2 regions of the Veillonella faecalis genome follow, and region 2 is predicted to be linked to the other one. Evidence: a T-box and tRNA genes for the amino acid it is inferred to sense, from the RefSeq annotation. Region 2 holds a T-box; the other holds one or more tRNA genes.
What was found. A T-box is a leader RNA that pairs with one kind of tRNA and senses whether it is charged. The one in region 2 lies ahead of thrS (threonine--tRNA ligase), so its partner is inferred to be a tRNA-Thr.
Positions count from the first base shown of each region.

Region 1: it encodes a tRNA-Thr, which carries the amino acid that the T-box ahead of thrS (threonine--tRNA ligase) is inferred to sense. The anticodon was not compared.

Region 1 covers NZ_JALBWL010000002.1:504,648-513,400, forward strand. The annotation lists gene MOQ65_RS06070 (CCA tRNA nucleotidyltransferase) at 1-365, shown strand, start outside; gene MOQ65_RS06075 (penicillin-binding transpeptidase domain-containing protein) at 365-2,332, shown strand; gene MOQ65_RS06080 (bifunctional 5,10-methylenetetrahydrofolate dehydrogenase/5,10-methenyltetrahydrofolate cyclohydrolase) at 2,451-3,278, shown strand; gene hypA (hydrogenase maturation nickel metallochaperone HypA) at 3,271-3,612, shown strand; gene hypB (hydrogenase nickel incorporation protein HypB) at 3,628-4,281, shown strand; gene MOQ65_RS06095 (hypothetical protein) at 4,278-5,693, shown strand; gene brxF (BREX-3 system P-loop-containing protein BrxF) at 5,722-6,186, shown strand; gene MOQ65_RS06105 (undecaprenyl-diphosphate phosphatase) at 6,261-6,755, shown strand; tRNA gene MOQ65_RS06110 (tRNA-Thr) at 6,863-6,938, shown strand; tRNA gene MOQ65_RS06115 (tRNA-Tyr) at 6,948-7,032, shown strand; tRNA gene MOQ65_RS06120 (tRNA-Met) at 7,038-7,113, shown strand; tRNA gene MOQ65_RS06125 (tRNA-Thr) at 7,146-7,221, shown strand; tRNA gene MOQ65_RS06130 (tRNA-Met) at 7,227-7,303, shown strand; gene tuf (elongation factor Tu) at 7,546-8,733, shown strand.
Region 2 covers NZ_JALBWL010000001.1:207,834-216,586, reverse strand. The annotation lists gene MOQ65_RS01005 (MFS transporter) at 371-1,576, opposite strand; gene thrS (threonine--tRNA ligase) at 1,692-3,602, opposite strand; T-box leader at 3,677-3,909, opposite strand; gene MOQ65_RS00995 (hypothetical protein) at 4,158-5,147, opposite strand; gene MOQ65_RS00990 (DUF4911 domain-containing protein) at 5,264-5,539, opposite strand; gene MOQ65_RS00985 (peptidase U32 family protein) at 5,636-6,877, opposite strand; gene MOQ65_RS00980 (O-methyltransferase) at 6,877-7,485, opposite strand; gene mltG (endolytic transglycosylase MltG) at 7,509-8,753, opposite strand, start outside.

The sequences.
Region 1 (8,753 bases), on a different contig from region 2:
ATGAGAAGAAGTGGATCCGTAAAGAGGCTCGCAGCGGTGAGTTTCGAGATAGTCAAATTATGCGAATTGCATGGGAACAATTATCTAAGGTTTGTGCTGCCGATGTATTAGGCTGTGGGAAGCCTTATGCATCGACTGATGGCACCTTAGCCTTTGGTGAATGTATGGCAGATCTTAGCCTAGAGATGCCTATCCATACAAAGGATTTAAATTATGACGAACGAGTTATTAAGCTTGCAGGGAAAAAAGTGGGGGAAGGATTGCAGTATTTATTAGGTCAGGTACAAAATGGGGTGATTCCCAATGAACCAGATGCATTATATGATGCATTAGACCATAAGTTACGCCGTCCAGTGGAGAAATGATGAAGTTATTAAATAAAGCGTTATTACGCATGAGTGATTGGAGTCGCACTACGTGGTGCCTTGCCATACTCATGACCGTTGCCTTCGTCCTTATCGGGCGTTTAGCACAGTTACAGGTCTTTGATACCTTTGACCTAGAGAAGAAAAACTTATTACAAGTTCAAGTAGATAGAAAATTACAATCGCCGCGGGGTACAATCTATGACCGTAATGGCAAGCCATTGGCGATGAGTGTAGTTACAAAATCTTTATATGCGGATCCGAAGATGATTAAACAGTCTCCTCAAGAGATTGCGGAGCTCATCTCACCGTATGTAACGATGTCAAAAGAGAATATTGTAAAAGCTTTGCAAGAGGATACCGCCTTTGTCTGGTTGAATCGTGTGATGGATGCAGACAAATCAAAAGCGGTACAACAAGTTATTAAGGATAATAATATTGCAGGCCTTAATTTCGTTGAAGAATCTAAGCGCTATTATCCAAATGGTGTCTTAGCGGCACAAGTATTAGGCTTTGTCGGCACTGATGATAAAGGGCTTGATGGTCTAGAAATGGTTCTCGATGACGAATTAAAGGGGGGCGTACAACAAGAAATTGTAGCTACTGATAATAAAGGGAATGCCATCTTTGGTTCCGTACTATCTAAATTTTTACCAGATAAGGGTAAAAGCGTAACCTTAACCATCGATGCAACAATTCAATTTATTGCAGAACGCGCTCTTGATAAGGCGATGGTTGATACAGGAGCTAAGCATGCCAGCGTTATCGTTATGGATCCAAAGACCGGTGAAATATTAGCGATGGCCAATCGTCCAAGTTATGATCCTAATAACTACAACCAAAGTGGTGAAGAGGCTTTCAAAAATATTGCGGTTACCAATTTATATGAACCAGGTTCTACATTCAAACCTATCATTGCATCTGCAGCTCTTGCAGCAGGCAAATGGAAGTTAGACACTGTGTATAACGATAAAGGGGCCTTCGCTGCCAATGGACATATCATTAGAAACTGGGATGGTGAGGGATATGGTCCTGTTCGTTTGCTAGATATTTTGAAGTACTCTCTTAATACTGGTATGGCTGAAATTGGTACATTAACAGGGGCAGATATTCTCTCGAAATATGTACGTGATTATGGCTTTGGTTCTGAAACAGGTATTGAATTGCCTGGTGAAGGAGCAGGTATTTTGTATAATCCAGAGGATATGAGTAAGCTAGACGTTGCGACTATGTCTATTGGTCAAGGTATTGCGGTTACACCATTACAAATGGTTCGCGCTTTTGGTGCCCTTGCTAATGGCGGTGCTATGATGAAACCGCATATTATCAAGTCCTATAGTAATTCTCAAGGGGATGTGACAAGTACGACAGAAACATCTGTTGTAGGCCAACCAGTTCCTGCGGAAACTGTTAAAACCATCGTAGATATTCTAGAAAAAGAAGTATCTGAAGGTGGCGGTACAAAAGCGATGGTAGAAGGCTATCACTTTGCTGGTAAAACTGGTACGGCGCAAAAACTAGATACCAAACATGGCGGTTATCTCGACGGACAATACATTGCGTCCTTTATTGGCTTTGGCCCTGTAGAGGATCCAAAATTTGTAGTTCTTGTCGTTATTGATGACCCACAAAAGGGTTCTTATTATGGTAGTCAAATTGTAGCCCCTGTATTTAAGGACATCGTATCTCAACTTGTACGGTATTACCAAATGAGTCCGTATGTTAAAGAAAGTACACCAGTAGCTGTTAAAGCTGCTAATACATTACCTGAACCAAAACCGGGAAGTGATGGTTCTGTTACATTGCCTAACTTTACTGGTTTTACCTATGGTGAAGTGCGTGATTGGTTACATAAGGCGGGACTTGCCTTTAAACCGGATGGAACTGGTACGGCTACATCTCAAGATGAAAGTAGCGGTACAACTGTTCAGGCTGGTACAGCAATTACTGTTCATTTCCGTAGATAAAACGAATTCGGTCATAATTAGAAATTATAGACAGTTCGTTATATAATAGAATAAGAGACTTAGGTGCCTCTCCGGAGGCGCCTTATTTTATAGATAGTTTAAATGAATGGAGATACTTATGATCGAATTACGCGGTAAAGCAGTAGCAGATGCTCACAAGGCGATTTTACAAGAAAAAGTTGCAGCAGTAGGGGACTCTGTAATTACTATGGCAGTATTACTTGTTGGTGAAGACCACGGTGCTCATATGTACGCTACATTTATGGAAAAGACAGCAAAGAATTTTGGCTATGGCTTTGTATTAAAACAATTACCTGAAACGGCTACACAGGATGAAGTGGTGACAGCATTGCAAGAATTAAATAATGATGCGGCTGTTCATGGAATTTTACCGTTAATGCCGATGCCTAAACACATTGATACAGAGGCTCTTATCGATATGCTAGATCCTAAAAAAGATATCGATGGTTTAACTACGTATAATATTGGCCTTGTAACTGCTGGCAAAGGGGGCTTTGCCCCTTGTACTGCTAAGGCGTGCATGGCAATTTTAAATCACTACGATATTCCTGTAGAGGGGAAACATGTGGTAGTAATCGGTCGTAGCCAAGTGATTGGCAAACCAGTAGCTCTTATGACTCTCGGTGCACATGGTACGGTTACAATGTGCCATTCTAGAACTCCTGATTTGGCAGAGCAAGTAAAACGAGGCGATATCGTTATTGCTGCAGCGGGTCGTGCTCATATGATTACAGCAGATATGATTAAGCCAGGTGCTGTTGTTATCGATGTAGGCATTAATGAACTAGAAGGTAAGACGGTAGGCGATGTTGATTATGAAGCGGTAAAAGATATTGCGTCTGCAATTACTCCAGTGCCTGGTGGTGTAGGCTCTGTAACGACTACTATGATGCTTGAAGCTGTATATGAGGCATACCATGCATGAGATGTCTATAGCAGAAGGTATACTTGATGTAGCCCTCGATACGTTACGACAACACGATGCATCTGTGATTCATTCCGTTCAACTCGATTTGGGCCTTATGAGTGGAGTAGAGCCAGATTCTCTCCTATTTTGCTGGGAAGCCGTTACAAAAGGGACTGCCGCAGAAGGTTCTCGTATAGAAATTAACACGATTCCTATTGAAGGAAAGTGCTTGGATTGTGATAAAACATTTCCTGTAGAAAATTATAAGTTTATCTGTCCCTATTGTGACAGTCATTTCGTACAAACCATTGGTGGCCGCGAACTACAAGTGACCTCCATGGATATCGATTGATAGAAAGGTTAGGACATGCAAGTTCAAGTTAAAACTAATGTATTGGCAAAAAATGATGCCATTGCAGAGTCCTTACAACAGTTGTTTAAGGAAAAAAATATTTTTGTATTCAATCTATTAGGTTCTCCAGGGGCTGGTAAAACATCTCTGTTAGAGGCAACTTTACATGATTTGAAAAAAGATTACCGCCTTGCTGTTATTGAAGGTGATTTATTTACTGCTAAGGATGCGGAACGGATTCATGAATTAGGCGTTCCTGTTATTCAAATCAATACAGTGGGAGGTTGCCATCTTGATGCACAAATGATTCAAGATGCACTAGGTGATTTAAATCTTGATGAACTGGATATGATCATTATCGAGAATGTAGGTAACCTTGTATGCCCTGCAGAATTTGAGATTGGTGAAAGCATGAAGGTAACTGTATTATCTGTTACTGAAGGTGAGGATAAGCCTCTTAAATACCCATTAATCTTTAAAGAGTCAAAGGCTATCCTCATTAATAAGATAGATTTATTGCCTTATGTACCTTTCAAAAAAGATAAGGCCATACAAGATATACGTAATTTGAATCCAACAGGAGAGATTTTTGAAGTAAGTTGCACGGCCCATAATGGACTTGAGCCATGGTTGACATGGTTGCGTGCACAATTGGAGAGTAATCGATGAATCATTCTATTAAGAGCCGTATCGTAGCGGCACTTTTAGTAGGCTTATCTGCTACATCGGTAGGGTATGCAGCAGAGCCGGCTATTTCGACTGTGAAACAAACTGCGGTGGAATCTACAGAGAATGCAAATGATGTTGCACATACGGATGATAAGACAACTGTAGAAGCAGCGGGAATTGATGCGGCTGAGTCTGTTGCGTATATAGATAATGCACCGATTAAAGCTGTTAAAATCGATACAAAGACAAAAAAGGAAAACACTAAAACAGGATGGCTAGCTGAACAAATGGCAGTTACCGAGTTTGGTGATTCCATACAGTTTTGGCAAGCAGCTAGCGAAAATGAAGGTCCATTACCTAGCGTAACGCAAAATAACTTGGCTGATATTGGTAAGTCTTATACGGCTAATAATTTGCCAGCTTTAGGGTCTGAAGATGATTATGCTATTGATGGGTATCGCTTAGGAGATCAGTTTGTAGCGCCTAAAGATGTAGAAAAAACAGTGGTTCGTGATAACTTTACGACGTACTATATGAAAGACTTGGAGGTGACCGTTTACACGGGACCTGCTCAAGAGCGTTTAGTAAATAATCAATTACGCGGTCAAGGTGCTACTTATTTCTTTGAACCGAATACTATTACTAATATTCATAGTACGAAAAAAGGCATCCACACTGTACGCGATATTGGTGTTGGTAGCACGCGCATGGAATTGGTATTTGCCTATGGTAGCCCTATTGCGATGTGGCGTGATTTGAAAAATGAAAGTTATATTTTCCTATATGAAGGTCATTCCGAAAATTCATGGTCTCGAAAAAAGGAATTTAATAGCTCGATAGAGAATACAAATAATAATAGCCAACAACAATCTATGCTAGGACAACAGAAAGAATATATTGCTTTCACCATCAAACAAAGCAATGTAGAGGCTGTTGATATGATTAGTGGGCAAGTATGGCCAAGATTTGGATTGCCTAAAGCTCCAGTATATGATTTTCAAGCAGGTAAATTGACTGCTGATGATTTTGTGTTGCGTGGCTATAAATTAAATGATTATTTTGTTAATGATCCCAATAATGATTGGAAACATCAAGGTATGTTGTTTGGGTCCACATTTATTGGCTATAACGAATATGGCGTGAGTGTTGATAAAAAAAATCTCATCAATCGTGTTCTATTAAATATTTACACACCTACTCGTCGCGGCATTGCGATGGGGGATACTAAATACTTATTGCTCTTTGTATATGGTATGCCTACTCGTATTGTTGAATCTACAACAAATGCGGGCACATCTACTGTATATGAATATAAAAATCCAGCGGCAAGCGACTCATATTTGCAGTTTGCCCTAGATGATAAAAACCAATATATCAAATCCGTTATGTTATCTGACCGTCCAGTTAAGTAGGAACGGTTACAGCGAGGAGGCAAGGGATATGGTTACAGTTCAAGATGTAAGAGAACGTTGGGAACAAATTCAAGGTGATGATGAACGTATATTGTTTATCGTTGGTGGTCCTGGTTCTGGTAAAAGTTTGTTGATTCGTGAGTTATCTGAACAAAAAGGTTGGAAGTACTTAGAGGCAAAACAACTTATTGAAGAAGAGTTTTTATTAGTACCTCGTGATGAAAGACCACAACTTGCAGAAGAAGTAATTCGTCGTGCATTAAGTCGCAGTGATACAGAAGTTGTTCTTATCGATGGTATTAATGTATTGTTTGCACCGATATTAAATTTAAATCCTCTTGAACTATTAAAGACTATTAGTAAAACATATCCGATTGTTGTAGGTTGGCGTGGTCATCTCGAAGGTGATCAATTATACTTAGAACACAATAATGATCCAAAACATGCGGTAGTGACAATCACTAAACCTGATCGTGTTATGGTTATTGATTAATAGAGTTATATTGATTGTTGAGGGCATTATATATTGCCATGAGTTATGACCGCATATAAAAGGCAGGTGATATCATGGACCAATATGTAATTGCCCTCATTTTAGGTGTTATAGAAGGTATAACAGAATGTATTCCTGTATCTAGTACAGGGCATATGATTATTATTGGGCCGATTCCTGTGATAATAGGTCTTTTGGTAGGCGCCCTTTTTATGATTTATGCAGAAAAAAGACGAGTGACTACAAGACTGGTAGATTCTGTAAATAATTTATCTATATACCAATGCTTCCAGATTGGGCTCTATCAAATGCTCTGTTTGTGGCCTGGATTTTCGCGGTCTGGCGCTACCATTGCAGGGGGCATGTTAATCGGTTGTACTCGAAGAGCTGCTGCTGATTTTTCGTTTATCATGGCTGTACCAGTCTTTATCCTCCTTTGGGTATTATCGGATAATAGTGGCTATATTAGCAATTATCTATCTTTATCTATGATTGCCAATGAGGAAAAAATGAAGTTTAAAAAGTTTAGAAAAAATACTTGCATAGGGTATCGTTTCATGTTATTATGATTAAGCACTAAGGGATACCGCAGTGAACGAAAAAACTTCAAAAAAGTTTTTAAAAAGTTCTTGACACTTAGTGGGACGGATGATAAAATACATCTTGTCGTAATGATGCTGGCGTAGCTCAATTGGTAGAGCAGCTGACTTGTAATCAGCAGGTTGTGGGTTCAATTCCTATCGCCAGCTCCATTTTATTTTGGAGGGATTCCCGAGCGGCCAAAGGGAGCAGACTGTAAATCTGCCGTCTTCGACTTCGAAGGTTCGAATCCTTCTCCCTCCACCATTTATAGCGGGGTGGAGCAGTTGGTAGCTCGTCGGGCTCATAACCCGAAGGTCGCAGGTTCAAGTCCTGTCCCCGCAACCACAAAAATTCACAGTGAAATGATCGTTCATTGTGCTGGTGTAGCTCAGTCGGCAGAGCGTATCCTTGGTAAGGATAAGGTCACCGGTTCAATCCCGGTCACTAGCTCCATACATGGCGGCATAGCTCAGTTGGCTAGAGCAATCGGTTCATACCCGGTGTGTCCGCGGTTCAAATCCGTGTGCCGCCACCATTAAACCTCACATTGGTGAGGATTTTTTTATTTCTCCATAAAATATAAATTGAAGCTGATGAGTGTAAGGATTACATTTGTCAGTTTTTTTATTTTAGAAGAATATTTGTATTTTTAGAAGTTTTTCTATATATGGTATAATAATGTATAAGGGAATCTTATATTCCATTGATAAATTAGGGTTAATATATTATATTAATACTAGAATGTAATTTGTTTTTGTGAAGGAGGATACAATCCTAATGGCAAAAGAAAAATTTGAACGTACGAAACCGCATGTTAACATTGGTACAATCGGTCACGTTGACCATGGTAAAACTACTTTGACAGCTGCAATCACTAAAGTATTGGCTGAAAAAGGCCAAGCTGATTTCCAAGATTACAGCATGATCGATAAAGCTCCAGAAGAACGTGAACGCGGTATCACAATCAACACTGCACACGTTGAATACGAAACTGAAAACCGTCACTATGCACACGTTGACTGCCCAGGCCATGCTGACTATGTTAAAAATATGATCACTGGTGCGGCTCAAATGGACGGCGCTATCTTGGTATGTTCCGCAGCTGACGGCCCTATGCCTCAAACTCGCGAACACATCTTGTTGGCTCGCCAAGTTGGTGTTCCTGCAATCGTAGTATTCTTGAACAAAGCTGACATGGTTGACGATGAAGAATTGATCGAATTAGTAGAAATGGAAGTTCGTGAACTTCTTTCTTCCTACGAATTCCCTGGCGACGAAGTACCTATCGTTGTAGGTTCCGCTTTGAAAGCTTTGGAAGGCGACGCTCAATATGTAGCTAAAATCGACGAATTGATGGCAGCTGTAGACTCCTACATCCCAACTCCAGTTCGTGATACTGACAAACCTTTCTTGATGCCTGTGGAAGACGTATTCACAATCACTGGTCGTGGTACAGTAGCAACTGGCCGTGTTGAACGTGGTCAAGTAAACGTAGGCGACACAGTAGAAGTTGTAGGCTTGAAAGAAAAAGCTGAACAATACGTAGTAACTGGTCTTGAAATGTTCCGTAAAACTTTGGATTCTGCAGTAGCAGGTGATAACGTTGGTGCATTGCTTCGTGGTGTAGACCGCAAAGACATCGAACGTGGTCAAGTATTGGCTAAACCAGGTTCCATCAAACCACATACAAAATTCAAAGCAGAAGTATACGTATTGACTAAAGAAGAAGGTGGCCGTCATACTCCATTCTTCTCCAACTACCGTCCACAATTCTACTTCCGTACAACAGACGTAACAGGTGTTGTAAACCTTCCTGAAGGTGTAGAAATGTGTATGCCTGGCGATAACGTAACAATGGATATCGAATTGATCACTCCAATCGCTATCGAAGAAGGTCTTCGTTTCGCGATCCGCGAAGGTGGCCATACAGTAGGCGCTGGCGTTGTAACTGAAATCGAAGGTTAATTCATAATCTTTGTAGTAAA
Region 2 (8,753 bases):
CTAAGTCAGCTTATATCTCTACTTAGCAAAATTACTTTTAACTGGTAGTATCTCTAAAATGACTTATATCTGTCCTTAAAAATTATTTTTAAATGGTAGTACCAGCAAAATAATATAATTAATTAAAGCTTGCATTGTGTTTTTACATCAAAGTATGAATAACCAAAATAATATTCGACAAAGATTCTAAAACTCCTGCAAAATAACAGTATTATTCCGAATTACTAGAAATATAATTACAAATTAAACTACAAACAAAATTTAAATACAAGCACAAAAAAGCGCCGTCCGAAGACAGCGCTTAATGTAGTTAAATTATTTACTACTCTTATTTACTAGTTTTGTTTATTAATCTTATTTACTCGTTTTCTTATTCTAATTCCTTACCTTTAAGTTCAGGAATCAAGAATAGGGTTGCAAGAATATCAAGTACATAGATAATAGCTAGGAATGCAATTGCCACTTGGTAGGAGTACATGGAGATAATCATACCTACTACCATTGGGCTAAAGCCGCCTACAGCACGACCGATATTAAATAGTACATTTTGAGCCGTTGCACGAGCAGTTGTTGGGTAGGCTTCTGCCATCAAGGCACCATAGCCACCCATCATACCATTTACAGAGGCGCCTAAGATTGCACCAGCAAATAGCATGGCAGTTGGATCAGATAGTTGAGAGTAGATTAAAATAGATGCTACAGCACATACTTGGAATAGGATGAATGTAGGTTTACGACCTATTTTATCGGCTAAGCGGCCAAATAACCAAATACCGACCATCATGCCACAAACAGTAACCGCTGTCCACAAACCAGATTTTGTTAGAGAGAAACCTAATTGCTTACTTAAGAAATTAGGTAACCAAATCATAATACCGTAATATCCAAAGTTTTGAACAGATGTTAAAATAGCAACACCAATAGATGTCTTTGTAGTTCTTACATCTTTTACTAATAACTTGAAAGAGTTTGTATGTGAATGCTCTTTATCTGCTTTACTTTGTACAAAGATTTCTGGTTCATGTAGTTTCGCACGGAATACCCAAGCAATTAACGCTGGAATAATGCCAACCATAAACATACCACGCCATCCAATGATAGGAATGAGTAATGGTGTTAACAAAGCAGCAGCCAACACGCCTAATTGCCAACCTAAGGCAACGTAGCTTGTTGCTTTTGCACGGTGTTGAGCAGGCCAAGCTTCAGCAGCGAGCGCCATACCAATACCAAATTCACCACCTAAACCAATACCTGCTATTGTACGGTAAATTAGAAGATCCCAATACCCTTGAGCAAAGGCACAAAGCCCAGTAAATATAGCAAACAAAACAATCGTCCAAGTTAAAACGCGAACGCGACCAAATTTATCTGACAAGGTACCGAAGATGAAACCACCAAGTACGGCACCAACCAAGGTCCACGTCACAAGAGATCCCGCTTGACCAGTGGTCAAACCTAAATCTCCAGAAATTAGTGTCAGCATAAAGCCAAGAATTAAGAGGTCAAAACCATCCATAGCATAACCAATGGAGGAACCAATAACGGCTTTCCAACCATATGAATTTACTTCTTTCATAGTATTTCCTTTCGCTACTCACAGGTAACAATTAAAGAGATAGCCCCCACTATACAAATGGCCAACGCCTAGACTTAAGTCTAATGAAAGGCTTTAGTATATGGGGGCTAAATATTTAGTTACGTTCTTTGATTTCGATTTTAATAGAATTGAAGAATTCTTCGAATGGTACGGAACCTAATTCGTCACCGCCGTGTTTACGAACGTTAACTGTGCCTTCTTCAACTTCTTTATCGCCTACCACAAGCATGTATGGAACTTTTGCCATTTGTGCTTGGCGGATTTTGTAGCCAATTTTTTCGCTACGATCATCCACTTCTACACGTACATAATCGCGATGCATTTGTTTTGCCAATTCTTTAGCATATTCAACATGTTTTTCAGAGATAGGTAAGATTTTAACTTGTACAGGAGCCATCCATGTTGGGAACGCACCTGCATAGTGTTCAGTTAAGATACCGATGAAACGTTCCATGGAGCCGAAGCATGCACGGTGAATCATGATAGGACGATGTTTTTGACCATCTTCGCCAACATATTCGATTTGGAAACGTTCAGGCAAGTTCATATCCAATTGGATAGTACCACATTGCCATGTACGGCCTAAGGAATCTTCGATATGGTAGTCAAGTTTAGGGCCGTAGAATGCGCCGTCGCCAGGGTTGATTACATAAGGAATACCTTTTGCTTCAATAGCATTGCGCAATGCTTCTGTAGCAGCTTCCCAAATGGCATCGTCACCCATTGCATTGTCTGGTTTAGTGGACAATTCCACATGGTATTTCAAACCAAATTGGCTATAAATGCGGTCGAACAATTCGATAACTTTCATCAATTCAGATTGCATTTGATCTGGCAACATGAATACGTGAGCATCGTCTTGTGTGAATGCACGTACACGGAATAAGCCGTGTAAAGCACCGGACAATTCATGACGGTGAACTAAACCAAGTTCAGCATAACGTAATGGGAAGTCGCGATAGGAATGCATTTCGTTTTGGTAAACCAAGATACCACCTGGGCAGTTCATTGGTTTAATTGCATATTCTTCATCATCGATAATTGTAGTGTACATATTTTCACGGTAATGGAACCAGTGACCAGATGTTTCCCACAATTGTTTATTTAAGATAATTGGTGTACGAATTTCTTCGTAATCAAATTCATGGTGAACTTCACGCCAGAAGTTTTCTAATTCGTTGCGAAGGGCCATACCTTTTGGTAAGAAGAATGGGAAGCCAGGACCTTCTTCTTTGATAACAAACAAACCAAGTTCTTTACCAAGTTTACGGTGGTCGCGTTTAGCTGCTTCTTCAAGCAAGTGAAGGTATGCATCAAGTTCTTCTTTCTTTTCAAATGCTGTACCGTAAATACGTTGCAACATTTTGTTCTTTTCATCGCCGCGCCAGTATGCACCTGCAATGCTTTGTAATTTGAAAGCTTTTACCTTACCAGTGGATGCCACGTGAGGACCTGCACAAAGATCGATAAAGTCACCTTGCGCATAGCAAGAGATAACAGCATCTTCAGGAAGATCTTCAATTAATTCTACCTTGTAGTCTTCGTTTTTAGATTTGAAGAACTCGATAGCTTCTTGACGAGACATTACAGATTTAGTGATAGGCAAGTTTTCTTTCACAATACGGCTCATTTCCTTTTCGATTTTGCCTAAATCTTCAGGAGTCAAAGTATGTTCCATATCGATATCATAGTAGAAACCTTTATCGATAGCAGGACCGATAGCCAATTTAGCTTCAGGCCATAAGCGTTTTACCGCTTGAGCCAAGATATGAGAAGCTGTATGACGCAAAGTATGTTTACCACCATCTTCTTCGAATGTTAAGAACGCTACTTCAGAACCGTCGACTAATTCTTCGCGAAGGTCTGTTAATTCGCCATTTACATTAGCAGCTAGTACTTTTTTAGCCAAGCTGTTAGATAGTTGTTTTACTGCTTCCCCAAGAGTAGTGCCAGCAGCGTATTCCTTTGCACTACCATCAGGTAAAATGATTTTTACATCTGCCATTTTTCTTTCCTCCAATTTATTATCTAGGATAGACTGGATTTTTGTAATAAAAAAAGACCCTCTATCCCTACAAAACAAGGGACGAAGATCATTCGCGGTTCCACCCTAGTTAACTACCTATACAAATATATGTGTATAGTTAATTCACTTCATTAAGCCCGATAACGGTGGCGGCCGTATTTGCCTACTTAGGTTCGACAAATCAGTTTAAAGGGGGTAACTCTAATATATGTGTAAGGCATTTCCAGCATCAGCCTCTCTCTGGTACACAGGGATATGAGAATCATGTCCTTTGCATAACTTTTACTAGATTATAGTATCATAGAGAATCAAATAATTCAATACAGTTTAACTGTAAATTTCACAAAATCTATAAATTAAAGAAACGCCTTCAAACACATCATAAAAAAACGGCCCGATATAACTGATATGTACCCCATTTACGGGTTGTCCATTAAAAGGGGGACATATCAAACTCGAGCCGTTTATTAAGATTATCATATATACGCTAACCAATGTAGCTCTACTACAGCTCACTGTACATTAGCTAGATTATTAGCGTTTGAAGTTTGTAGATAACATAGCACCAATTACTTTTTCCAATTTGCTATTGGAAAGATCTGGGCCTTTGTAAAGTGTTAAGAGCACATCATTGGAGTTATCTTGTTTAGAAACCATCATAACACCGCTGCCACGAGCACCGTTATCGTCGTAATCTTTTGCTACGATAACGAGGTTCAAGTAATGATCCTTCATATATGTGTACACTTTACTTGTACGTGCAGAGGAACCAATCATTTTTGCCATGCTCATACCACGGTTGAATACGATTGTATTTGCATTATGTGGGTTTGCCGCTAATTGTTGTTTTTCCTCTTCATTTAAAGGCATGAGATTCACCATGAGGGAATCACCCATTTTACCACGGAACATAGCTGGCATTGTTTCACGCACGTCTTCAGGAATACCTGTGTCAGCAGTCAATTTTAATTCCTTAGGAACAGTCATATATAGAACGCCCTTGCTGTTTCGGCCTACCTCTGTTGTACTGAGGTCTACGGCGCTAAGCATAATGGAATCTTTAATAGTTGCTACTTGATTTGCCAATGGCTTTTCAGGAATGCCACGGCTTGCCAATTGTACGTCACCAGATTTAGTTTTTTTCAAGGTTTCTACATTCCAGTTAGCACCTTTTTTGTCAGCATCGCTAGCCTCTGTGAAAGCATTCGCCCCATCTTTTGCGCCTACATACACGTAAGTTTGAGCTGGGATAATTGTATCTGGCGCACCAGTTTTATTGAACGCTGCACCATATACAACATTAGGAATCACAGTGGAGCCAACTTGTAAATTATTGTTAGTTTGGCTTTCCACATCAAAGTTGATATTACCAGTGAAGGTCATATCAGGACCATGATTGATGACTACTACATCCCCTGCTTGAGGAATAATAACAGGGCCTACAGGACCTGCCATAGCTACGCCTGCCATAGATACACTAAGGCAAGCTGTTAATAATGCACGTTTCAAAATAGATTGTTTCATAGATATACTCTCATTTCTCTACTATATATGTTGACATAAATATAAATGTAGAATGATGTGTTTAATTCACTATCATTTATGGTTACTAATCGTCTATATGCAGCTTCAACATATACTTACTCGTCTATAGTGACATAATCCGATAGACTACTTAATAATTCAATAGCCAAGGGCCGTGTTGAAGGTGTACACCTTAGCATACATCGTCCATTTATATCAATAGATGTCATAACCCCTAAGTATTCATAGCCTTCAATGATGCGATTGATATAGTTCGTATGCTTCGGTTCAAGATGAAAGTACACATACGCCTCTTCCCCAGAGGTTTCTAAATCTGGTACATCAGTAAATGCACCGATAGATTTACTCGGTTCTAAAGATGTACCACTCATAAGTCCTCCTACACATCATTACTATAAAATGTAAATGCTATACATATCGCTAGTATAGGCATCCATTAGATATGTCTGTCGTTAATATACTACCTACTAAGCTTCTTTTGATTTGCACTCACGGCGCATCATAGAATATGGCTCAAGTGGTGTATCCATGTAGATACGCACTTTCATTTGCGCATGAGGCGCTACGTCGATTGGATTACCATCTTCGTCTGTCATTTTTTCAATTACAGTTTCCACAAGGTCCCCTTTAGGCTGGCAGAATTCTACTTTATCGCCGACCTTGAAGTTATTACGTTGTTCAAGATCAACGTATTTTTCTTCTTCGTTATAGCCCATAACTAAACCGATGAAGTCATGGCTTTGTGTATTGGTAGATTTACCATAGTTTTGAGCCGTTTCATCAGGACGACCTTCTGCAAAACCATCTGTATATGGACGGTGAGAAATCTTTTCTAATTCTGCAATCCATTCTGGACGAACATACCAGTCTTTCCCTTCTTTAAGATATGTATCGATAGCTGTACGGTATACCTTTGCTACCGTTGCACAATAGTGAACGGATTTCATACGGCCTTCAATTTTAAGGCTATCAATACCAGCTTCATATAAATCAGGAATGCGGTGAATCAAGCACAAGTCTTTAGAGTTAAAGATATATGTGCCATGTTCATCTTCTTCAATTGGATAATATTCACCAGGTCGGTTGGATTCAACAAGGGAATATTTCCAGCGGCAAGATTGAGAACATTGACCGCGGTTCGCATCACGGTTGCCTGTCATGTAGTTAGACAATAGACAACGACCAGAGTAAGAAATACACATGGAGCCATGTACAAAGGATTCGATTTCGATATCTACATTATCCTTCATTTCTTTAAGATCTGCTAAGGATACTTCGCGAGCCGCTACGACGCGTGTGGCACCCAGTTCTTTCCACATTTGCACTGTATGCCAGTTTGTAGTGGAAGCTTGTGTACTTACGTGAAGTTCAAGGCCTGGAGCCACGCGTTTAGCAAGGCTAAAGATACCCATGTCGGCTACGATGATCGCATCAACGCCGATACTTTCAAGGAATTTCAAATAGTCCTCTAAACCTTCAAAGTCCTCATTGTGAGGGATGATATTACATGTAACATGGAGTTTTTTACCATGAGCATGTACGAATTCTACAGCTTCCTTTAATTCCTCATCGGAGAAATTAGAGTTACCTGCGCGCAAGCCAAAACGTTTGCCTGCACAATATACAGCATCCGCACCATAGCGAATAGCCATTTTAAGCTTGTCCATATTACCGGCTGGACAAAGCAATTCCATAAAATGTTCTGCCATTATTTGTTGTGCCCTTTCCACACACTCACACTCATACCATCACCCATTGGATAGATGGTGGTGTTAAACAATTCTTTATTTTCAACATACGTTAAGTATTCTTTTAACCGTTTTACGATAGTCTTAAACCGTTTTGGCGGCTCCTTATCGCCTCTTACATAGCCTCTAAAAAGTACATTGTCTGCAAGGATAACGCCTCCTTCTTTCACATGAGGCAAAATGAGTTCTAATTGTTTAAGATATTGCCCTTTGGGACCATCTAAAAATACTAGATCATATTCACCGGTGAGTTCCGTTAAGACTTGAGACGCATCGCCTTTCAGCAATGTAATTGTATCGGCATAATCAGATTGGTTAATATAATATTTCGCCATTTCGTGACGCACATCATCTAATTCAATAGATGTAATATGTCCCTCCTCTTCGTCGAGTAGCGGAGCCATCAACAAAGCAGAGTAACCAATGGCGGTGCCCACCTCTAACACAGAGGTGGGCCGGTACAAACCTATTAATTCTTCAAAGAGATGAACCTCAGATTCTCGTAGAATCGGTACATCATTAATCATCGCGTAAATACGCTGTTCATTTAAAATATCATTTAATGTCATGAAAGTAGATTCAATCTCCTACATTATTTATTGCTATTACCACTAGGAACTACCAACGTAGAACGATCCACAGATTCAGCTGGCTTTACTTCAATATGAGGTACTTGTTGTGTACTTGGTACAACATTTTGCATAGATTCTGGAGCAGGTGTTGTAGTTGGCACATAAGAGTTAGAACTAGATGATTGAGTTGCTGGTGCAGATTGAGCTGGTACTTGTGGAGCTGGTGTTGGTGCTGGAATTTCAGCAGCTGGAACCGTTGTTGGTGTATATTTGTACGTAGGTTCCACATTAACATATTGAGAATCTGCTTCCACCGCTTCTTCAGAGCTGTAATTGTAGTTAGGCTCTGTCGTTGCCACAGCCACGTCATAGTTAGGACCAGCTTGTACTGCGGCCTCTGTATTAGAGGATGTAGCCGTATCATTACCATAGATTTTATGAACTTCCGCTAAATGTTCTTCATATGTTTTAGAGAAGTGATTATGTCCATCTTTATCCGCTACAAAGTATAAATAATCTGTATCTTCAGAATGCAAGACTGCATCTAATGCTTTTTTACCAGGGTTCGCAATTGGTCCTGGTGGCAAGCCTTTAGATACGTATGTATTATACGGGCTTTGTAATTGCGTATCACCAATAGTTACATCTTCTTTTGCATAACCTAGTACATAGGAAATTGTCGCATCAGATTGTAATGGAATACCATGGGCTAACCGTTTTTTAAATACCCCTGCAATTGTTGGACGATCTGCATCAAATAAAGATTCACGTTCAACAATGGATGCCAATGTTACAAAGTCATGAATACTCATGTGTTGAGCTTGAATTTGTTTCTTCACAGCCGGTGTGAGGTAACGATTCATTTCGTCAGCCATCATTTGAATCACTTCACGTGGCGTTGCACCTACTGGAATTTCATAAGTACTTGGGAATAAGAAGCCCTCTACCGGATATGTAGCAGGTCTTGTACCCTTCATATATGGATATGGTACAAAGGTCTTTGCTTCTGCTAAGAAATCCTTTGCCTTCATAATTTGATTTTTTTCAAGAACGATAGCAATATCACCAACTGTGTATCCTTCAGGAATTGTAACACGAATAGATTCTACATGACCTTCTTGTAATAAAGAAATGAGTTCGCGCACAGTTACCTTGTTAGGAATTTGGTAGTGACCAGTTTGAAGTTTATCATTGGTGCCGCTCAAATATAACCAAAGCTTAAAGCCTTGTGTGGAACGAATAAGACCTCGTTCATAGAGCATGTC